One region of the Janthinobacterium sp. GW460-12-1-14-LB5 genome, then DNA from elsewhere that is predicted to be linked to it. Evidence: predicted binding sites of a transcription regulator. Region 1 holds the regulator's gene; each other region holds the start of a gene.
The links. The regulator NrdR, encoded in region 1, represses ribonucleotide reductase genes. The targets are predictions, from matches to a motif close to CACNANATNTNGTG.

Region 1 (7,649 bases):
AATGCCGGGCGCGACGGCGGCCAGGGTCGCTTGCTGCACGTTGGCCAGACCGCGGAAGGCGTTCATGATGCCCCACACGGTGCCGAGCAGGCCGATGTAGGGCGAGACGGAGCCGACGGAGGCGAGGAAGGCCAGGTGCGATTCGAGCACGTCCATTTCACGCTGGAAGGCGGCGCGCATGGCGCGGCGGGCGCCGTCGAGCACGGCGCCGACGTCCAGCGCTTCGCGCGAACCGTACGATGCCTTGCCCTTGATGAATTCGCCCATGCCGGCGTCGAAGATGCGGGCCAGCGCGCCGCTCTGGTCGCGGTTGCCGCTGGCGTTCTGGTGCAGCGCATGCAGGTTGCCGCCGGCCCAGAAGCTGCGTTCGAATTCGATGGTTTGCTTGCGCGCCTGGCGCACGGCAAACATCTTGCGGAAAATGTAGGTCCAGCTGGTCAGGGAAATCAGCAGCAGCAGGGCCATGATCAGTTGCACGATCAAATGGGCATTGGAGATGAGCGCGAGGAAAGAAAGATCTTGTGTAACGTTCATTGGCTGGCAGTCTGTTGGGTGAATTGTCCGGGGGTGGCGGGTAGGGCTCAGGCGGCGCGCATGCGGGCCGCGACGGCGTCGGGCACGGCGCGCGGGCGCAATGCCGAATCGACGCAGCCGACCTTGACGCGCGCCGTGTTGAGCAGGCGGTCGCCGCACCAGGCTTGTTGCAGGAAAACGATGGAGGCACGCCCCATTTTCTCTATGCTTAAGGTTAATCTTACCGTGTCATCGAGCCTGGCTGGCGCATGATAGTCGGCGTTGACGCTTTTGACAACGAACATCGCGTCGTGCTGTTCCAGCAATTCCTGCTGGCCCACGTCGATGGCGCGCAGCCATTCGGTGCGCGCGCGTTCGAAGAATTTCAGGTAATTTGCGTAATAGACGATGCCGCCGGCGTCGGTGTCTTCATAGTAGACACGTACGTTCCAGGTAAAGACTGAAGGCATGTTTATTGCGCCAGTAGTGAGATTGAGCAACATTTTACGCGATTTTTCTTCTTGTGACTGTGGGCGCTTGCTGGAAAGCCATGCAAAAGCGGCATATAAGTTGCACCGCAGCATTGTAAATCCGGGGTAGGCAATGGCAAGCCTCGTAACATACGCTTACAAGCCGCCGCCAGGTTTAAGCCCGGCTTAAGCGCCGCGCTCACGTCGCTGGGCGGCCTGTGGCCTCGCCCGGGCTGCGGTGGCGCGCGGCGATTATAGCCGCACCGTTGCATTCCTTGCTCAATTTGGGCACTTAACTTACAATTTGACTTCCATTACGTCTCACGTGACTGGCGAAAAGTCGGCGATCTCCAAGAATGGCGATCGGCAAACCGGCGAAAGGTGGGCATCCACCGGGAAACGTGAGATTTTTCATCAGCCGTTCGCCTGGGTAGCCACTATGGAAAAGCACGAAGAGGCTGCCTGTCCAATGTTGTTATTCACTTAACGCCGGCTCCCCTCATTCGATCCAACCTGCCAGTACAAGCACCCTCATACTTGGAGTTTTTACATGTTTGCAAAAGATCACAACCTCGCCAACGTCGACCCTGAATTGTTCGCCGTCATTCAAAAAGAAAACGTGCGCCAGCACGATCACATCGAGTTGATCGCGTCGGAAAACTACACGTCGCCAGCCGTAATGGAAGCGCAAGGCTCGCAGCTGACGAATAAATATGCCGAAGGCTATCCAGGCAAGCGCTACTACGGCGGCTGCGAATACGTCGACGTGGCCGAGCAACTGGCCATCGACCGCGTCAAGCAGCTGTTCGGCGCCGAATGCGCGAACGTGCAGCCGAACTCGGGCTCGCAGGCGAACCAGGGCGTGTTCTTCGCCATGTTGAAACCAGGCGACCTGATCATGGGTATGTCGCTGGCCGAAGGCGGCCACCTGACCCACGGCATGCCGCTGAACATGTCCGGCAAGTGGTTTGACGTCGTTTCCTACGGTTTGACGGCGGAAGAAGACATCGACTACGAGGCGATGGAACGCCTGGCCCGCGAACGCAAGCCGAAGCTGATCATCGCCGGCGCCTCGGCATTCTCGAAAAAGATCGACTTCGAGCGTTTCGGCAAGATCGCCAAGGAAGTGGGCGCCTACTTCATGGTCGACATGGCCCACTACGCCGGCCTGATCGCCGCCGGCCTGTACCCGAACCCGGTGCCGTTCGCCGACTTCGTCACCTCGACCACGCACAAATCGCTGCGCGGCCCGCGCGGCGGCATCATCCTGATGAAGGCCGAACACGAAAAAGCCATCAACTCGGCCATCTTCCCCGGCATCCAGGGCGGCCCGCTGATGCACGTGATCGCCGGCAAGGCCGTCGCCTTCAAGGAAGCGCTGAGCCCTGAATTCGTCGAATACCAGAAGCAAGTGATCAAGAACGCCGACGTGCTGGCGAAGACCCTGATCAAGCGCGGCCTGCGCATTGTTTCCGGCGGCACCGAATCGCACGTCATGCTGGTCGACCTGCGCGCCAAGAACCTGACGGGCAAGGAAGCCGAAGCCATCCTCGGTTCCGCGCACATCACCTGCAACAAGAACGGCATCCCGAACGACCCGCAAAAACCTTTCGTCACCTCGGGCATCCGCCTGGGCAGCCCGGCGATGACGACGCGCGGTTTCAAGGAAGCGCAAGCGGAAGAAGTGGGCAACCTGATCGCCGACGTGCTGGACAACCCGCATGACGCCGCCACCATCGAGCGCGTGAAAGCGGCAGTGAAAGTGCTGGCCGACGCGCACCCGGTGTACGCAGCATAATTATTTGTCCAGAATGTGTCATACGGAGTAAGATTCTGTATGACACATTCCTTCGTGCCCCAGGGCGCCCGGAGTGATTCGGGCGCCCTTTGTACAAGGGCGGCGATTTCCCGTAATTATTACTATAAAGTTGTAGCCAGCCCATGAAATGTCCATTTTGCCAGCACGGCGATACCCAGGTTCTCGATACGCGCGTATCGGAGGAAGGGGATGCCATTCGGCGCCGCCGCCGCTGCGGCAAATGCGACAAGCGGTTTACGACATATGAACGCATTGAACTTATCATGCCGGCCGTCGTCAAAAAGAATGGCAGCCGGACGGAGTTCGCTGCGGATAAGTTGCGCGGCAGTTTGATGCTGGCCTTGCGTAAGCGTCCCGTCGCGGCCGCCTCTGTGGATACGGCCATCGCGTCCATCCAGGAAAAACTGCTGACCAGCGGCTTGCGTGAAGTCGATTCCGGCTATATCGGCGAACTCGTCATGCAGGAACTCAAGCGTCTGGACAAGATCGCCTACATCCGCTTCGCCTCCGTCTACAAGAATTTCGAAGACCTGGCCGAGTTCCAGGATGCGATTGCCGAAGTGGGACAGGCACGCAAGCCCTGACGCTCGCTTTGCCGACAGCGGGGCCGCTCATGCGCCCCGTTTTCGCACCCCGTTTTCACCACGTCAGCGCTCGCCTGGCAAGCGGTCTGATCAATCCCAACGCCCTTCTTCTCCCCTTATCGCTGCGCTGTTTGCGCTAGCGCAGATCCCGATTTTTGTGCGCGCCTATCTTGTAGCTGGGCCGCCTGTTCTTGCGACTCTTTCTGCGGAAGGGAGCAAGGCATGCGCAATGGCGGTCGCGATAAGTTTCTGGCGGGTGGCAGCAGCCTCGTCGAGGTGCTGGTGTCGCTGCTGCTGTTGACGCTGGGCTTGCTCGGTGCCAGCATCTTGCAATTGAACTCCCTGCGCGCGCGCCATGAATCGGCGCTGTTGTCGGCGGGCGCGCAACTGGCCGCCGGCATGGCCGAACGCATGCGCGCGAATAGCGTGCTCATGAATGGCCCCGATACGGGCAATCCCTATTTGAAGGTGGAATATGCGGCGGCGGACGGCGCCGACGCGGGCGGCGGTGCGCCCGACTGTTTCGGCGCTGCCGCCTGCGGCGCGGCCGAACTGGCGCAATTCGATATCGCCGAATGGAAGCAGGTGCTGCAATCAGCCTTGCCCGGCGCGCGCCTGCGCATCTGCCGCGACCTTGCCGCATGGGACGCCGCCGCCCAAGGCTTGCACTGGGCGTGCAGCGGCGGCAAGGGCGCGCCCATCGTCATCAAGCTGGGCTGGCGCACCCGCCTGTCCGATGGCCAGCCCGTCGTGGATGCGGCCGGCGAGCCGCTGCCCAGGCTTGCATTCCAGCTGGGCGGAGGCGGCGCATGAACGGCACGCACGCCATTCGCTGGCATTGCGGCATGAGCCTGGTCGAGCTGCTGGTGGCCCTGTCGCTGGGTGCGCTGCTGATGCTGGCCGCCAGTAGCGTGCTGCTGGCCACCAGCGGCAGTTATGGCGACCAGTCCGCCAGTGCGCGCCTGGACGACAATGGCCGCTATGCGCTCGACACTATCGCCCGCGCCGTGCGCCAGACGGCGTATGTGAACTGGGACAGCAGCGCCGCGCCCGTCGCCCATGCCGATTACGACAGCGCGAATGTTGCCGGGCTCGACGCGCGCAGCCTGGGCAAGAACAGCGAAGGCATCAGCGGCGCGCTGCCCGGCGCCCTGCATGGCAGCGACGTGCTGGCCCTGCGCTATTACGGCGCCGGCAAGGACGAGGGCGGCGATGGTTCCGTGCTCAATTGCGCCGGCTTCGGCGTAGGCGCCGCCCAAACGGAGGCGCAGCGGGGCTGGAGCATTTTCTATGTGGCGCAGGGCGCCGATGGCGAAGGCGAACTGCGCTGCAAATACCGTGGCGCGAACGGCTGGGGCGCGGACGCCGTCATCCGCGGCGTCGATGGTTTCCAGGTGCTGTATGGCCTCGACACGGATACGTCGCCGGACGGCGTGGCGAACCGCTATGTCAACGCCAGCGCGCTCGACGCCTACGATGCGGCGCTGGTGCTGGCGGGTGCGGATGCGGCCGCACGCCAGCGCGATTTGCAGCGGCGCACGCACTGGAAGCGCGTGGCCAGCGTGCGCGTGGCGCTGTTGCTGCATGGCGAGGCGGGCCAGGCGGACAAGATGGCGGAACTGGGGCCGGCGCAGTTCGACCTGTTCGGCAAGGCGTATGCGGAGGCGCACGGCGCCGATGACACGGGCGTGCGCATCGCGCGCGCGTCCTTGCCTGCCGCGACGCGTTCCCGGCTGCGGCAACTGGTGCAGACGAGCATCATGCTGCGCAACGGGCCGGCCTAGGCGGACGGCGCGATGGCTGGCGCGGGCGTTACCTGTTGCTTGCCTCCTTGCTTGCCTTGTTGTTCACCTCGTGCGCGCCACGGTGGCGCCACCCTTGTGTATGTGCTGGGCCTGCTGGTGATTATCTTGTTGCTGGGCATATCGGCGGCGCAGATGGCCTTGCAGGGGGAAAAGGCGGCACGCGGCGAGCGCGACCGGCAGATCGCGTTTCAGGCGGCGGAGGAGGCATTGGTGGATGCGCAGAACGATATCGAAGGCTTGCCCGGCGCGCCGGGACGCAGCAGCCTGTTCGCGCCAGGCAGCGCGGCCGGGTTTGCGGACGGCTGCGGCGAAGGCGGCGCACTGGGCCTGTGCCTGCCCGCAGCGCCAGATGCGCCGGCGCTCTGGCTGAGTACGGACCTCGATGGCGCCGAAGGGAGCAGCCGCGCCGTGCCATATGGCCAGTTTACGGGCGCCGTCATGCAGACGGGGCAGGGTTTCCTGCCGTCGCGCCTGCCCCGCTACCTGATCGAACTGCTGCCGTTCCACCCGCCCGGCGCGCAGGCGGCGACGGTGGCTGGCGGCCTGGCCACGGAAAGCTATGTGTACCGCATCACTGCCATCGGTTTTGGCGCGCAGGACAGCACGCAAGTCGTGCTGCAAAGTTATTACCGCAAGCAGGCGGCGGGAGCGGGGCCATGAGGATTTGCTCATCCGCTTTGAGGGCCGCCTGGCTGCTGCTGATCAGCCTGGTTTGCCTGGCTTGCGGCACCGCCCTTGCGGCCGCACCTCCCGTGACGCTGGCACGGGCCGACGCGGGCTTGCACGGCGCCAGAGTGCCGCCGAACCTGCTGCTCAACCTGTCCCTCACGCATGCGGCGGCCGCTGCCGCGCACGGCGGCGATTATGCGCCGCAGCGCGAGTACCTCGGTTACTTTCATGCGCGCATGTGCTACAGCTATCCGTACCGCAGCAAGGATGGCATCATGCTGCCGGACTTGCGCGTAGCGACCGCTTACTTCTCCGTGCTGAAGCCGGCCGATGCGCTGCACGGTTGCGGCGGCGATAGTTTTAGCGGCAACTTTCTGAACTGGGCCAGCGCCAGCATGCTCGACATCGTCCGTTACGCGCTCACGGGCGGCGACCGCGTCATCGACGAGGTGCGCAAGACGGTGCTGCAGCGTGCCTGGCTGCCCGATGCCGGCAGCCCCATCGACTTCTATGCCCACCCTGTCTTTTTCCCGCGCAAAGTCTTGCAGACCGGCGTGGCGGCGGCGACGCCATTTGCGCTGGCGCAACTGGCCATCGTTTCCTGCCGCAACCGCCTGCTGTTCGGCGACGCCAGCGCCCCCCCGGGCGGCAGTTGCGACGCGCCCGGCTTTGCTGCCACGCACGGCATGTTCCTCGCGCGCGTGCGCGTGTGCGATGCCGATGAAGGGCCGCTGCGCGACGACTTGTGCCTCGCGTATGGCAAGAACTACAAGCCGGTGGGCGCCGTGCAGCGCCATGGCGGCAGGGTGCGCGTGGGCGTGTTTGGCCACTTGAACGGCGTGTCCGCCAGCGCCGGCCCCGTGTATGGCGGCGTGCTGCGCACGCCGTTGGCCCACGTGGGCAGGCTGCGCTGGACGGCGCCCGATTTTTTGCCGCAAGACAATGCCGGCGCCGAGTGGAATCCCGCCACTGGCGTCTATATGTCTGAAGCTGCGGGCCCTGGCGGCGGGGTGACCGCTTACATCAATGGCCTGGGCCGCGGCAATGCCGGGCATCCGGGCGCGTATGCGAGCGCGGCGCCGCTGGCCGAATTGCTGTACGAATCGCTGCGCTACCTGCAGGGGCGGCAAGCGAGCGCCGCAGTGCCTCCTGCCACGGCTCCGCCTGCCATCGATGGCGGCTTGCCGGTCGTGACTCCATGGAGCGACCCGCAAACGGCCAGTTGCCAACGCCACATCGTCGTCAGCCTCGGCGATGCGGGCATGGCGGGCGATCGCTACGTGCCCGGCAATGTTCCTGTGACTCCCGCGTCAAGCGGCGACCGCGCCCGCGCGCCGGATGGTTTTGCGCCACCGCCGTTCGATGCAATGGCCTGGACGCATGCGGTGGGCAGCCTGGAAAGCGGCGGCGCGCAGGGCAATCCCGCGCCACGGCCCGAACTGGCGGCGCTGGAATTGCTGGCCGACGGGACGGGCGGAGCCAGCTACCATGCGGCGGGCCTGGCCTACTGGTCGCATATGCAGGCCCTGCGTCCCGGCGGCAAGAACGACGGCATTGCCAAGGTTGAGCACTATGCGGGCGACTTGCGCCAGGGAGACCCGGCCGCTACGCCCGCTGCTACGCCTTTATTGCTTACGGCCAAATATGGCGGCTTTCTCGATGCCAATGGCGACGCCAACCCCTACAAGAGCGCGGCGGGCAACGCGCTGGAGGAATGGAGCCTGGACGGCCGCTGGCCCGCCCATTACTTGCCCGGCAGTGATCCGGCCGCCTTGATCGCGGGACTGCG
Region 2 (7,649 bases), on a different contig from region 1:
GGCCTTGGCTGCTGGCTTCGCTGCTACCTTGGCTGCTGGCTTCGCTGCTACCTTGGCCGCTGGCTTCGCTGCAGCTTTTGCTGCTGGCTTGGCTGCTGCTTTGGCGGCCGGCTTCGCTGCTGCCTTGGCGACGACTTTTTTCGCTGCTGGCTTGGCTGCCGCTTTGGCGGCCGGCTTGGCTGCTGCCTTGGCTGCAGGTTTCGTTGCGGCTTTTTTCGCTACCGGCTTCGCTGCTACCTTGGCTGCTGGCTTGGCTGCAGCTTTGGCTGCTGGCTTGGCGGCTGCTTTGGCGGCTGGCTTGGCGGCTGGCTTGGCGGCTGCCTTGGCGACGACTTTTTTCGCTGCTGGCTTGGCTGCTGCCTTGGCTGCAGGTTTCGCTGCGGCTTTTTTCACTGCTGGCTTGGCGGCTGCCTTGGCGGCAGGTTTCGCTGCGGCTTTTGCCGCCGGCTTGGCAACGGCTTTTTTCGCCGCTGGCTTGGCGGCTGCCTTGGCGACAGGTTTCGCTGCCACTTTCGCTGCCGGCTTGGCGGCTGCCTTGGCTGCCGGCTTAGCTGCCGGCTTGGCTGCCGGTTTTGCTGCTGCCTTGGCCGCTGGTTTCGCTGCGGCTTTCGCTACTGGCTTGGCAGCCACTTTTGCTGCAGGCTTGGCTGCGGCTTTGGCGGCTGGTTTTGCTGCTGGTTTCGCTGCGGCTTTGGCAGCTGGTTTAGCGACAACCGTCTTCGCTGCGGCTGCCGGCTTCTTCGCGGCAGGAGCAGCCTTGGCGGCTGGTTTCTTTACTTCTGATTTCTTAGCGGCTGTTGCCATTTGTCTCTCCTTCATCTGAGATGAGAAATTTAAGCTACAAGATTTAAACCCGTCCGGCCCACCACTGGGATAGGCCAGGCGAATTATTCATCGGCACAAACGGTCGTTTGCGCTAATGAATTCGGCACCAGCTGAACTGCTGCAACTCCTCACGTTTGCAGCACTTCAGCCATCGTCGGTGCCACCCTGCTTTATCTCGCAGCTGGTGGCAAAGTCTGAATTCGGTCATTCGTTTTCGATGCCGTGCGTTTTTTCGCTCCTCGCATCGCGCTCGCCACAACACCCATGCGTCAAATAAAAAACCGCCATGCCTGAAAAAATTCGGGCACGGCGGCAGACGAAAACGGTGTGGTTTTGTGCATATCCGTGTAAATCTGTATCCCTGTTTTGCGAGGTTTTTTCGCTACCGCGCTGGTTAAAAAACCCCGCATTCTAACGCTCGCATTTGCAATCTCATAAAGTACACGAAAACCTTGTCAATGCGCAACCGGCACGACACGTTTTCGCCCGCTTTTTTGCACGTTACGCGTGCTATCGCACAATCGCGCGGCAAATGCCGCCGCCAGCGTCTCCGGAAATGCTTTTTCGGGTGTGCGATGCGGCCATGCGCGGCATCCGGAAATCCTGGCGCAGGCCTCGTCGCATGCACCGATGATGCGCGCATTTTTCCGCCGCCACACACGCAAAAAAAAAGCGCCGTCACGATGACGGCGCTTGTTGGCGTAGCCTGAAAAAGAATTACTCCCAGTTCAGCGCACCGCCCGTTTGGTACTCGGTCACGCGGGTTTCGAAGAAGTTGCGTTCCTTCTTCATGTCGATCATTTCGCTCATCCACGGGAATGGATTTTCTTCCTGCGCGAACAGCGGCTCGATGCCGATCTGCTGCGCGCGGCGATTGGCGATGAAGCGCAAATAGCCCTTGAACATCGGCGCGTTCAGACCCAGCACGCCGCGCGGCATGGTGTCTTCTGCGTACGCGTATTCCAGTTCCACAGCCTTCATGAACAGATCCTTGATCTCTTCGCGGAAGGCGGCCGTCCACAGCTGCGGGTTTTCCATCTTGATCGTGTTGATCAAGTCGATGCCGAAGTTGCAGTGCATCGATTCGTCGCGCAGGATGTACTGGTACTGCTCGGCAGCGCCCATCATCTTGTTCTGGCGGCCCAGCGCCAGGATCTGCGTGAAGCCGACGTAGAAGAACAAACCTTCCATCAGGCAGGCGAAGACGATCAGGGACTTCAGCAGCTTCTGGTCGTTTTCCACCGTGCCGGTGACGAAGGCCGGGTCGGTCAGGGTGTTGATGAACGGGATCAGGAATTCATCCTTGTCGCGGATCGACTTGACTTCGTTGTAGGCGTTGAAGATCTCGCCTTCGTCCAGGCCCAGCGATTCGACGATGTACTGGTAGGCGTGCGTGTGGATCGCTTCCTCGAACGCCTGGCGCAGCAGGTACTGGCGGCACTCGGGCGCCGTGATGTGGCGGTAGGTGCCCAGCACGATGTTGTTGGCGGCCAGCGAGTCGGCGGTAACAAAGAAGCCCAGGTTGCGCTTGACCAGGCGGCGCTCGTCGTCCGTCAGGCCGTTCGGGTTTTTCCACAGCTCGATATCGCGCTGCATGTTCACTTCCTGCGGCATCCAGTGGTTGGCGCAGCCGGCCAGGTATTTGTCCCATGCCCACTTGTACTTGAACGGCACCAGCTGGTTGACGTCCGTCTTGCCGTTGATGATGCGCTTGTCGTCAGCATTCACGCGGCGCGCCACTTGCTCGGCGTTCGCTTCGGACGGCTCGGCGCCGGCCGGCAGGTTCAATTCGGTATTTCCCAGTGGCGCTTGCTGCGCCGGACGCGGCACAGCTGCCGACGTGGTTTCATCATCCCAAGACAACGACATATTCTTCTTCCTTTCCATGCCGGCGAGCCGGCGATCCACAACAGGCCCGTTGAATCGGACAATGCGGACATTGACAACATTGAATCAGCCCAGAAGTTCTGGGCTGACAACTAAAATCTTACTGGCAGGCTTCGCACTCTTCAAAGCCGTCATCACCGGGACGCAGATAGCAGGCTTCGCCATCGGCGTCATCCGCCGCCGCTGCCACTACCGGCGCCACGGCCACTGCTGCTGCCGCCACGACGGCTGCCTGGGCGCTCTGTGCGCTGGCCGACATGCCGCCATCGACTGCCACGGCGTTCAGGGCGCCCGTCTTGGAGGTCGATTTCTCCATGTGGGTAGCGGCGATGGTACGCAGGTAGTAGGTGGTTTTCAGGCCACGCAGCCATGCCAGCTTGTAGGTCTCGTCCAGTTTCTTGCCCGAGGCGCCAGCCATGTAGATATTCAGCGACTGGGCCTGGTCGATCCACTTCTGGCGACGCGAAGCCGCTTCCACCAGCCAGCTTGGCGACACTTCAAAGGCCGTGGCGTAGATATCGCGCAGGTCTTGCGGGATGCGGTCGATCTTCACCAGCGAGCCGTCGAAGTACTTCAGGTCGGAGATCATGACTTCATCCCACAGGTCGCGCGCCTTCAGGTCGCGCACCAGGTAGCCGTTGATCTCGGTGAATTCGCCCGACAGGTTCGATTTCACGTACAGGTTCTGGAATGTCGGCTCGATACAGGCCGAGACGCCGATGATGTTCGAAATCGTCGCCGTCGGGGCGATCGCCACGCAGTTCGAGTTGCGCATGCCGAACTTGGCGATGCGTTCGCGCACCGGGGTCCAGTCCATGGCCGACGAGGAATCGACTTCCAGGTAACCGCCGCGCTCTTCGGCCAGCAGTTTGACCGAGTCCTGCGGCAGGATGCCGCGGTCCCACAGCGAACCGGCGTACGATTCATAGCGGCCGCGCTCTTCGGCCAGTTCCGTCGACGCCAGGTAGGCGTAGTAGCAGACGGCTTCCATCGAGGTGTCGGCAAACGACACGGCGGCGTCCGAGGCGAACGGCACGCGCATCATGTGCAGGCAGTCCTGGAAGCCCATGATGCCCATGCCGACCGGACGGTGGCGCATGTTCGAGTTGCGCGCCTTGTCGACGGCGTAGTAATTGATGTCGATGACGTTGTCGAGCATGCGCATGGCGGTGCGGATGGTCTTGGCCAGCTTGACGTGATCGAGCTTGCCTTCCTTCATGTGCGCCGGCATGTTGACGGAACCGAGGTTGCAGACGGCGATTTCGTCAGGGCCCGTGTTCAGCGTGATTTCCGTGCACAGGTTCGAGCTGTGGACGACGCCGACGTGCGACTGCGGGCTGCGGATGTTGCACGGATCCTTGAACGTGATCCATGGATGGCCCGTTTCAAACAGCATCGACAGCATCTTGCGCCACAGGTCCAGTGCCGCGATCTTCTTGAAGACGCGGATTTCGCCGGCGGCGGCCTTGGCTTCGTAGCCCAGGTAAGCCTGCTCAAAAGCCTTGCCGACCTTGTCGTGCAGGTCTGGCGTGTCCGATGGCGAGAACAGGGTCCAATCGCCTTTTTCCATGACGCGCTTCATGAACATGTCGGGAATCCAGTTCGCCGTGTTCATGTCGTGCGTGCGGCGGCGGTCGTCGCCCGTATTTTTGCGCAGGTCGAGGAATTCCTCGATGTCCATATGCCAGGTTTCCAGGTAGGCGCAGACGGCGCCCTTGCGCTTGCCGCCCTGGTTGACTGCCACGGCCGTGTCGTTGACCACTTTCAGGAACGGCACCACGCCTTGCGACTTGCCGTTGGTGCCCTTGATGTGGGCGCCCAGGGCGCGTACCGGCGTCCAGTCGTTACCCAGGCCGCCGGCGAACTTGGCCAGCAATGCGTTGTCCTTGATGGCGTCGTAGATGCCTTCCAGGTCATCGGAGACGGTGCTCAGGTAGCACGACGACAACTGCGAGCGCAGGGTGCCCGAATTGAACAGGGTCGGGGTCGAGCTCATGAAGTCGAACGAGGACAGCAGGCTGTAGAACTCGATGGCGCGCGCTTCGCGGTCCGCCTCGTTCAGCGCCAGGCCCATGGCCACGCGCATGTAGAACGCCTGCGGCATTTCGATGCGTACGTCCTGGATGTGCAGGAAGTAGCGGTCGTACAGGGTTTGCAGGCCGATGTAGCCGAATTGCAAGTCGCGGTCGGCCACGATGGCTTTCGCCAGGCGCTCCAGGTCGAAACTGGCGAGTACCGGGTTCAGCAGCTCGGCGGCGATGCCCTTGGCGATGTATTGCGGGAAATAGGTCAGGTATTCGGCGGCAGCGGCCGCTTGCGGCACTTCCTTGCCGAACACTTCCTTGCGCACCGTGTGCAGCAGGATGCGCGCCGTGACCTGGCTGTAGGCCGGGTCTTTTTCCATCAGCGCGCGCGCCGCCAGGATGGCCGACTTGTGCAGCTCTTCAACGGGCACGCCGTCGTACAGGTTTTTTACGGTTTCAGCCAGGATGGCGTCGGCATCGACGTGCTTTTCCAGGCCGGCGCAGGCGGCGTTGATCAGGTCGCGCACTTCCTGCATGTCCAGCAGGCGGCGCACGCCGTTGTCAAGCACGTTCAATTGTGGTGCGGAAACTTGCGCGGACGCGCCCAGCGCTTCCTTCTGCAGGCGGCGCTCCTCCATGTGCTTGGCACGGTACAGCACGTAGGCACGCGCCACGTCGTGTTCGCCCGAACGCATCAGCGACAGTTCCACCTGGTCTTGCACGTCTTCGATATGGAAGGTGCCGCCGCCCGGATGGCGGCGCACCAGCGCGGCGACGACGCCGTCCGTCAATTGTTCCACCAGTTCGCGGATGCGTGCCGAGGCTGCGCCCTGGCCGCCGTTAACGGCCAAAAACGCCTTGGTCATGGCGATGGCGATCTTCGAAGGCTCAAATGCCACCACTGCGCCGTTGCGGCGGATGATGCGATAGTCGCCCAATGCCGCGCCCGTGCTCGCCACGCTGTTGGCCGCGCCTGGCGCTGGCGATACTGGCGTTGGATGGATGGAAATATCTTGTGGTGATTGCATTGAAGCTCCCGTTGTCAGCTAAAGTCAGCCTGCAGTTTTGCTGCCGCGTGTGTTGTTGAATAGAACGCCCGATGGTCAGGGTTTCTTCAGGTATTTGTTGCTAAATAGTAAATTAATGATACATAAAACAGGGTCAGAATTCATATCGCCACACCGCACTGCCCGGCTGGCGCGAAACACGATCGAGGGTGATAAACCGCCAGTTCCAGTGCTTTATCAGCAATCTGGGTAGCTTTGACAATAATTCTGAAAACGTCTGTGATGGCACTACATATAGTCTTTACATCCAACTTCTGCACTAATTGTAGTGCCCATCGAAGGGCGATGCAATAGTTTTCCGGCATCCGTCGGCGTAATTTTTTGTATTTTCATATACGATTTCGGTTGACTTTTCAGGGCATGGATGGAAAGCCCAATCCCCGCGAAGTAAGCGCTAACGCAGGCTGCCCGCACAGAGTTTCCAGCCAGCATACTTGGTAAAAATACCAGTCAAAAAACGGCCCCGGATCCGTCTTCCTCCCCGGTGCGATATGCTCGTGGCCACGCACCTGGGACAGCCCGTAGCGCGCCACCAGCGCCGCCGTCAGCGCCGCCAGCACGCGGTATTGCTGCGGCTGAAAGGGGACAGAGTCCGAACCTTCCATTTCAATACCGATGGAATAGCCGTTGCATTGCGGGCGCCCTGCGAACATGGACGCGCCGGCATGCCAGGCACGTTGATCAGCAGAAACATATTGCAACAGCGCACCATCGCGCCGCACAAAAAAGTGCGCCGATACCTGCAAGCCACGCAGGTCGGCGAAAGAAGGATCGGCATTATAATCTACCCGGCCCGTAAACAAGTCCGACACATGCGGCCCGCCAAAGTGGCCGCCCGGCAAGCTGATGTTATGGATCACCAGCAAGTCGACTTGCGCACCATCCGGGCGCGCATCGTGGTAGGGGGAGTCATAGCGCAGCGCGCCATCGCACCAGCCGTCTTCATCTATCGTCCATGCGCTCATCAAGTAGGGCTTCCTGTATCGTCAATTTCTGCATGCGGTAACGCAACTGGCGCACGCTCAGCCCCAGCTGGCGCGCCGCGCGCGCGCGGTGGTAGCGCGCCTGCACCAGCGCGTGCATGATCATATCGCGCTCGGCCTGGCGCAAATACACGTCCAGCGGCAGAACCGGGCCCACGCCATATGCCGCCATGCCGGGCAGGCACAGTTGCCGCTCCAACACAGCCGGCATTGCCGGCGCCGCCCGCCACGGCATGCTGCCCGGCGCGGAGGGCAAGGCCAGCCCGTCGAGCGCGATCACGCCGCCGTCGGCAAAGGCCAGCGCCCGCTCCAGCACGTTTTCCAGTTCCCGCACGTTGCCGGGAAACGCATATGCGGCCAGGGCCGCCAGCACGGGCGGCGCCAGGCTCACGGCCCGGCGTGGCGACAGGCGCGCGAGGATCACCTCACATAATACCTGCAGATCGCCGCGCCGTTCGCGCAGCGGCGGCAGCGCCAGTTCGATCACATTCAGCCGGTAAAACAGATCCTGGCGGAACGTGCCGGCGGCCACGCCGCGCGCCAGGCCCTGCTGGCTGGCACACAGGATGCGCACGTCGATCGCCTCGTCAGTACTGCCGCCCAGCTTGCGCACGCGGCGTTCCTGCAGCACGCGCAGCAGTTTTACCTGCATGGCCAGCGGCAGGTCATCGACTTCATCGAGCAGCAAACTGCCGCCATGGGCCGCCTGGAACAATCCCTGGCGCTCGTGCAGCGCGCCCGTATAGGCGCCCGGGCGGCAGCCGAAGAATTCGGCTTCCATCAACGCTTCGGGAATGGCACCGCAGTTGACGGCAATAAACGGGAAGCCGGCGCGCCCACCCTGCGCATGGATGGCGCGCGCC
Region 3 (7,649 bases), on a different contig from region 1:
GCGACGGCTTGAAGGTCAGGTGCTCGGCAAAGCCGCTGACCTGTTCGCGCGCGGGCAAATGCATCGGGGGAGAGCCGAGCCAGGTGTCGCCGCCGTGCATCTGCTCATTGCGCGGCGCGTGCGTGTGCACGCCGATCAGCACGTGTTCGGGCAGCACGGTGCCGTCGGGGATATAACTGCCGTTGCCGACAAAGCTGCGGTGCGAGACGACGGTGGGGCGCATGGTCATCCAGCCGCCGTCGATCTGCTCGTCGCCCAGCATGACGGCGTCGGCGATGAAGGTGTCGTCGCCCAGGGTCAGCATGTCGGGCACCACGCCCAGCGCCGTGGAAATCTCCGCGCCCTTGCCCACCTTGGCGCCCAGCAGGCGGTACCAGTACGGCGCGTACACGGTGGCGTAAATGCCGTGCAGGACGTTCAGGCTCGATTCCTGGATATGGCTGACCAGCCACTTGGCGCAATACAGATTGCTGTGCACGGGCGAGCTGCCCGGCTTCAGGCGCGGCAGCGCGCCCCAGCGGATGGCGGCCGACAGCAGGGCCGTGAGCACGATCAGCACGGCGCTGGCGGGGAAGGCCAGCAGGAAGTAGCGGGCCAGCTGGGTCGTCACGTCGCGGCCCTGCAGCCACGGCATCATTTCGCGCTCGTCGAACCAGTCGATCAGCACGAAGCTGGGGAACACCGGCATGAAGAACAGCACGGCGATCAAGACCATGCCGAAGCAGAAGAACACGGTTTCGCCCGTCAGGCGCAGGCGCGAGACGGCGGGGCGCGGCGGCCGGCTGGCCACGTCAAACGGGCCGATATCGCGCGCGGGCGAGCCAGTCCAGACCCTGCCGGCCAGCACCGAGGCGCCGTCGGCCAGCGCCGATTGTCCCTCCAGGTGGCCAAACGCGCCTACTTTGGTATTGCCTTCCAAAATCGCGTAAGAGCTGATGCAGGCATCGTCACCGATGCTGATCCGGCCCAGCAGCAAACGGCCCCGTTCAACGCGGGCGTTTTCAAAGTTGACGGCATTGCCCACGCTGACGTTGTCGCCGATGGACAGCAGGTCGGGCGCGCGCAGGGTCATCGAGCCGATGACCACTTCCTTGCCCACTTTCGCGCCCAGCGCGCGCAGCCACCAGCTGTTCAGCGATGAACCGCTGAGCAGATACGCGGGTGCCGATTCGACCAGACGGTCGGCCAGCCACCAGCGGTAATACGTGACGCCCCAGAGCGGATAGCTGCCCGGCTTCAGACGCCCGGCGATCAGCCACTTGCCGGCAATCGCAATGGCAAATTCGGCCAGCGTCGCGAGCAAGAACACGCCGATCGAGGCGGCGATGGCGCGCGGCACGGTGTCGCCCGTGTCCCCCGTGAAGAAGTGGTAGGTGAAGAACGGCGCCATCCACTGCGCCATGCGCAGGGTGACGAGGCCCGGCACGGCCGCCGCCTGGGCCGCGCCGCAGATCCAGCGCTTCCAGGCCGACGGCGGCGTCCAGTCCGCTTCCGGCGTGGCCAGCGCGGGCACTTCGTTCAAGATGGCGGCGATCTTGCCGATCTGCCGGTTCTGGTAAATGTCGCGCACCGTCATGTGGGCGTAGGCCGGATCGGCGCGCAGGCTTGATGCCAGGCGCGCGGCCAGGAAGGAGTGGCCACCGAGGTCGCTGAAGAAATCCAGCTGGCGCAAGATCGCCTGGCCGGGAAACAGCTTGGCCAGGGCGGCGAACAGGGCCGCTTCGGCCGGCGTTTCCGGCACGTCCGATACACCTGCCTCGCCGGCCGGCGGCGCGGACAGGGGCATGGCTTTCAAGGCTTTCCTGTCGATTTTCCCGGAGGTCAGGCGCGGCATCAGCGGCAGCAATTCGAAACGGCCCGGCACCATGTAGGGCGGCAAATGCAGGTTCAGCGCGGCGCGCAGGGTTTTCGCCGCCAGGGCGTCCTTGGGCGCCTCGTCGCTGCCGACGATGTAGGCCACCAGCTGGTCGATGCCGTCATCCTTGCGCAGCAGGACGGCCACCGTGCCCACGCCCGGCTGCTGCGCCAGCACGGCTTCGATCTCGCCCAGTTCCACGCGGAAGCCGCGTATCTTGACCTGGTCGTCGGCGCGGCCCAGGCACAGCACCTGGCCGTCCGCATCGATGCGTGCCAGGTCGCCCGTGCGGTACAGCCGCGCGTCGTCGTCGCTGCTCGCCCAGGGATTGGGCAGGAATTTTTCCACCGTCAGGTCGGGCCGGCCCAGGTAGCCCTCGGCCAGGCCGGGGCCGATGATGCACAATTCCCCCGTTTCGCCGCGCGCCAGCAATGTCAAGGGACGGTTTTCTCCGGACTCGGCTACCTGCAGCACCAGCAAGCCGTAGTTGGGCAGTGGCGTGCCGATGGTGACGGGTTCCCCGGGCCGCAGCCGCGCCAGGCTGCACGAGACGGTCGCCTCCGTGGGGCCATAGGTGTTGAACATGGCGCGGCCCGGGCGCGACCAGCGCTCGACGAGCGATTCCGGGCACATCTCGCCGCCCAGGTTGATCAAACGCAAACTGGGCACTTCCTCGGCGAACAGGGCCAGCAAGGTCGGCACGGCGTGGAGAACGGTGACCTTGTTCTCGGCCAGCGCGCGCGGCAAGGCTTCCGGGTCGCCCGAAATCTCCTTGGGACCCAGCCACAGGGTGGCGCCCACCAGGTAGGCGATCCAGATTTCCTCGAACGACATGTCGAAGGCGACGGAAAAGCCCTGGTAGACGGTATCGGCTTGCGTGACTTCCAGCACGGCGTTTTCGCTGCGCAGGAAGTGGCAGATGCTGCGCTGATTGATCAATATGCCTTTCGGCTTGCCCGTGGAGCCGGACGTGTAGATCACGTACGCCGGGTGTTCGGGCAAGACTGTGCCGCGCGCGGGCAGCAGTTCGCCCGGCGCGGCGGGGGCCAGCAGGCTTTCCGCCGTCCACACGGGACGCTGGACGCCGGCCTGCTCCAGGCGCGGCGCGAACTGGGCACAGCTGACGACGCCGGCACCGTTGGCGTCATCGAGGCACACCTGCAGGCGCTCGACGGGCGTGTCTTCGTCGACGGGCAGCCAGGCGGCGCCCGCCTTGGCGATGGCCGCCTGCATCAGCAGCAAATGCGCGCCGCGCGGTAGCCACAGGCCGACGATGTCGCCGGGCTGGACGCCGGCCGCCACCAGGCGCGACGCGGCCAGGCCCGCCTGCGCATCGAGTTCGGCATACGTGATGCGGCGTTCGCCATCGATCAGGGCGATTTGCTGCGGGCAGCGGCGGGCCGTCGCTTCCAGCAGGTCGGCCAGCACTTCCTCGCGCAGCAAATCCGGTCGCGGCGGGCCGTACAGGATGTCGGCGTGGGTGGACGGGGTGCCTGGACTGACTGCGGTGAAATCGTTCATGGATGACGCTTATCTGTAATGCTGTAGGAGGAATCTGCTGTGCTGCGCATGGTGCGCGGCACAGTTGATACATTACAGCACGCAAGACATTTCAGCGTTGCAGAACGGGGAATTTTGTGGATCTTTCAGCAATTATGTGGCGGCAGGCTCAACTGCCATGATTACGGAATGTAAATCGCGGAAACATGGCGCCGATTTGCGCCACAGTAGCCGCCGCCGGATAGCCGTGCAGGGGCCGGCCGGACAGCGCCGCATCGACGCAGCCGTCGGCGCGGAATTGCTGCAGCACGTAGTTGTCGACGCCTTTGGCGGCCAGGGTGGCGGCCAGGGCCAGCAGTTGTGCGTCCGGCAGCAGGTCGGGATGCGTCGTGGTGCGGCATTCGTAGGCGACGCCGCTGGCGAGGATGGCGTCCAGGCAGGCGCGCGCCGGGTCGCCGCTGCCGGCCACGCGGGTCACATGGCGATAGTCGGCAAACGGCGCCTTGATGTCGAAGCCGACCCAGTCGACCAGGGGCAGCACTTCCTGCAGGCGCTGCGGATAGATGCAGGCCGTGTGCAGACCGATGCCGAAACCCAGCGCTTTGACGTCCAGCATGGCGCGCCCCAGCGCCGGGTCCATGCACGCCTCGCCGCCGCTGAAGACGACGGCGTCGACCAGGCCCACGCGGCGGCGCAGCCAGGTCAGGACGTCCTGCCACGGCATGGCGCCTTCCGGCGTGCGCCCCTGCAAGTGCGGATTGTGGCAATAGCCGCAACGCCAGGGGCAGCCCTGCACGAAGACCACGGCCGCCAGCTTGCCCGGGTAGTCGGTGGCGGAAAAGGGCGTCAGGCCGCCCACTTTCAACTCAGCCATGGCAGGCGGGCAGGCCTACCCGGGCGCTCGCTTCCGTAAAGTACTGGCGCTCGTGGAATTCGCCCTGCTTGCCGATGTTGAACGAGGCGACGGGGCGGTGGTAGCCCATCACGCGGGTCCAGATTTCGCAGCGCTGGCGTTCGGTGTCGAGCAGGGTGATGGCGGGAGTGAAGTCGGGACGTGCATTCATGGCGTTTCCTCAAGTGATGGAGCAATGTGGGCCTGCTTGCGGGCGATCAGCTCCGCGTCGCAGGTGGGGCAGAATTCATGTTTGCCGGCCAGGTAGCCGTGGCGCGGGCAGATGGAAAACGTGGGCGTGACGGTGATATAGGGCAGCGAGAAGCGGCTCAGGGCGCGCTTTACCAGCTCGCGGCAGGCGTTCGCGTCGGACAGCGCTTCCGTCATGTACAAATGCAGCACCGTGCCGCCCGTGTACTTGCGCTGCAGCGCGTCCTGCAATTCCAGCGCCTCGAACGGGTCGTCCGTATGCCCGACGGGCAGCTGCGACGAGTTCGTGTAATACGGATTGTCCGGCGTGCCCGCCTGCAGGATGGCGGGATAGCGCTTGCGGTCTTCGCGGGCGAAGCGGTACGTCGTGCCTTCGGCCGGCGTCGCTTCCAGGTTGTACATATGGCCCGTCTCTTCCTGGAAGGCCACCATGCGGGCGCGCACGTGGTCGAGCAGGCGTATCGCCAGCGCGTGGCCCTCGGCGGACGTGATGTCCCAGGCGTCGCCGCTGAAATTGCGGATCATCTCGTTGATGCCGTTCACGCCCAGGGTGGAAAAGTGGTTGCGCAGGGTGCCCAGGTAGCGCTTCGTGTACGGGAACAGGCCTTGCTGCATCAATTCCTCGATGGTGCGGCGCTTGATTTCCAGGCTGGTCTTGCCCAGTTCCAGCAGGCGGTCCAGGTCCGCCATCAGGGCCGCTTCGTCGCCGCGCCACAAATGGCCCAGGCGCGCGCAGTTGATGGTCACCACGCCCAGGGAGCCCGTCTGCTCGGCGGAACCGAACAGGCCATTGCCCCTTTTCAGTAGTTCGCGCAAGTCCAGCTGCAAGCGGCAGCACATGGAGCGGATCATGTTCGGCTTGAGCTCCGAATTGATGAAATTCTGGAAATAGGGCAGGCCGTAGCGGGCCGTCATCTCGAACAGGCGTTCCGCGTTTTCGCTATGCCAGTCGAAATCCTCGGTGATGTTATAGGTGGGGATGGGAAAGGTGAAGACTCTGCCCTTGGCGTCGCCCGCCATCATGATCTCGATGTAGGCGCGGTTGATCATGTCCATTTCCGCCTGCAGCTCGCCATAGCTGAAGTCCATTTCCTGGCCGGCGATGACGGGAATCTGCTCGCGCAGGTCGTCCGGGCAGACCCAGTCGAAGGTGAGGTTGGTGAATGGCGTCTGCGTGCCCCAGCGCGATGGCACGTTGAGGTTGAAGATCAGCTCCTGCATGTACTGGCGCACGTCTTCGTAGCGCAGGCTGTCCTTGCGGATGTAGGGCGCCATGTAGGTGTCGAAGGAGCTGAACGCCTGCGCGCCGGCCCACTCGTTTTGCAGGGTGCCGAGGAAGTTGACGATCTGGCCGATGGCGCTCGACATGTGCTTGGGCGGGCCCGATTCGATCTTGCCCGGCACGCCATTCAAGCCTTCGTGCAGCAGGGTGCGCAGCGACCAGCCGGCGCAATAGCCGGCCAGCATGTCGAGGTCGTGGATGTGCAGCGCCGCTTCGCGGTGCGCGGCGCCCACTTCCGGCGGATACACCTGGTCCAGCCAGTAGTTGGCGATGACCTTGCCCGACACGTTGAGTATCAGGCCGCCCAGCGAGTAACCCTGGTTGGCGTTGGCGTTGACACGCCAGTCGCGCCGGTCCAGGTATTCATTGATGGACGCGGCGACGTCGACCTGGCCGCGCATGGATGGAACTGCATTTGTCGTCATGAAACCTCCAATAAACACAACATGCGGTGTTTTTATGGAGATTAATCACTAAATATAGTGGCGTCAAAGGGCGCGTGCAGTTGCGTGGCGAATCCTTGATGCAGGTGAAAAAACCACCTCAGCCGGTTTTGTTCCAGCGCGTTTCGCGCAGGATCAGCCAGCTCGCGAAAAAGAACGCGGCGCCGCAGGCGGCGACGCTGGCGACGGAGGCGGGCAGCACGTGCGTCCAGATTTCCAGCGGCGTATAGGTGCTCCAGCTGGCCACGCGCGCGTCGAAGGTGACGTAGTTCGCCAGCAGCCAGTAGACGGCCAGCAGGCCCGTGCAGATGGCGGCCTGACGCAGCAGCGGCATCTTGCTGCGCGCGAACACGGCCAGCAGGAACAGCAGCAGCACGCCCGGATACGCGCCCAGTACTTCGGGCGACAGCACGGAGAGGGTTCCCGCGTCATAGCCATCGGCCGGGCTGGCCCACTGCACTTGCAGCGCGGTGAGGAACAGGGTGAGCAGGAAAATCAGCAGCGGTTTGCGGGTCATGGCGGGCAATCGGAGGGAAGAAAAGTGGGGCATTTTACAGCCAGGTCAAGCAAGTTGAACGCGCGCCAGCCATGCATGCATTCCTTCACCTGCGTCAAGGACTGGGCGGCATGGGCGGGGCTATAGTCTGCACCCTGAGCCGATACAGGACTGAGAACACCATGATGCTTGAATCAACCACCGCCACCCGCGTGGCCGGACCGCTGGAACTGGTCTGCCCCGCCGGCAGCCTGCCCGCCTTGAAAGCGGCCGTCGACAATGGCGCCGACACCGTTTACCTGGGCTTTCGCGACGCCACCAATGCGCGCAATTTCGCCGGCCTCAATTTCGACGAGAAGGCCATTGCCGAGGGCGTGCGCTACGCCCATCAATATGGACGCAAGGTGCTGCTGGCGCTGAACACCTATCCGCAGCCGCACAACTGGGCCGTGTGGCGCAGCGCCATCGACCGCGCCGCGCAGGCCGGCATCGACGCCATGATCGTCGCCGACCCGGGCTTGATGGCCTACGCGGCCCAGCACCACCCGCAGCTGCGCCTGCACCTGTCCGTGCAGGGCTCGGCCACCAACTACGAAGCCATCAATTTTTACCACGAACATTTCGGCATCGCCCGCGCCGTGCTGCCGCGCGTGCTGTCGATGGCGCAGGTCGAGCAATTGATCAGCAAGACGGAAGTCGAGATCGAGGTCTTCGGCTTCGGCAGCCTGTGCGTGATGGTCGAGGGGCGCTGCGCGCTGTCCTCGTATGCGACAGGCGAGGCGCCGAACACCCACGGCGTGTGCTCGCCGGCGAAATCCGTGCGCTGGCTGGAAACGCCGAACGGCCTCGAATCGCGCCTGAACGGCGTGCTGATCGACCGCTACGCACCCGGTGAAAACGCCAGCTACCCGACCCTGTGCAAAGGGCGCTTCGAAGTCAACGACGAAGAGTATTACGCCATCGAGGAGCCG

Region 2: AC07X6_RS01605 (ribonucleoside-diphosphate reductase subunit alpha) is a predicted target of NrdR. The motif match lies at 6,030-6,043, and genes of this name have one in related genera.
Region 3: AC07X6_RS19485 (ribonucleoside triphosphate reductase) is a predicted target of NrdR. The motif match lies at 6,211-6,224, and genes of this name have one in related genera.

The regions. Positions count from the first base shown of each region.
Region 1 is NZ_JBWKYD010000031.1:4,539-12,187, forward strand. Features, by position in the region: gene tolQ (protein TolQ) at 1-534, opposite strand, end outside; gene ybgC (tol-pal system-associated acyl-CoA thioesterase) at 582-983, opposite strand; ZMP/ZTP riboswitch at 1,299-1,422, shown strand; gene glyA (serine hydroxymethyltransferase) at 1,534-2,781, shown strand; gene nrdR (transcriptional regulator NrdR) at 2,925-3,386, shown strand; gene pilV (type IV pilus modification protein PilV) at 3,609-4,199, shown strand; gene AC07X6_RS25020 (PilW family protein) at 4,196-5,170, shown strand; gene AC07X6_RS25025 (pilus assembly PilX family protein) at 5,267-5,851, shown strand; gene AC07X6_RS25030 (pilus assembly protein) at 5,848-7,649, shown strand, end outside.
Region 2 is NZ_JBWKYD010000001.1:341,598-349,246, reverse strand. Features, by position in the region: gene AC07X6_RS01620 (transcriptional regulator) at 1-510, opposite strand, end outside; gene AC07X6_RS01615 (hypothetical protein) at 536-823, shown strand; gene AC07X6_RS01610 (ribonucleotide-diphosphate reductase subunit beta) at 1,543-2,694, opposite strand; gene AC07X6_RS01605 (ribonucleoside-diphosphate reductase subunit alpha) at 2,813-5,764, opposite strand; gene ampD (1,6-anhydro-N-acetylmuramyl-L-alanine amidase AmpD) at 6,157-6,768, opposite strand; gene AC07X6_RS01595 (sigma 54-interacting transcriptional regulator) at 6,746-7,649, opposite strand, start outside.
Region 3 is NZ_JBWKYD010000019.1:2,847-10,495, reverse strand. Features, by position in the region: gene AC07X6_RS19500 (Pls/PosA family non-ribosomal peptide synthetase) at 1-3,376, opposite strand, end outside; gene AC07X6_RS19495 (anaerobic ribonucleoside-triphosphate reductase activating protein) at 3,525-4,229, opposite strand; gene nrdD (anaerobic ribonucleoside-triphosphate reductase) at 4,222-4,419, opposite strand; gene AC07X6_RS19485 (ribonucleoside triphosphate reductase) at 4,416-6,164, opposite strand; gene AC07X6_RS19480 (hypothetical protein) at 6,283-6,699, opposite strand; gene ubiU (ubiquinone anaerobic biosynthesis protein UbiU) at 6,861-7,649, shown strand, end outside.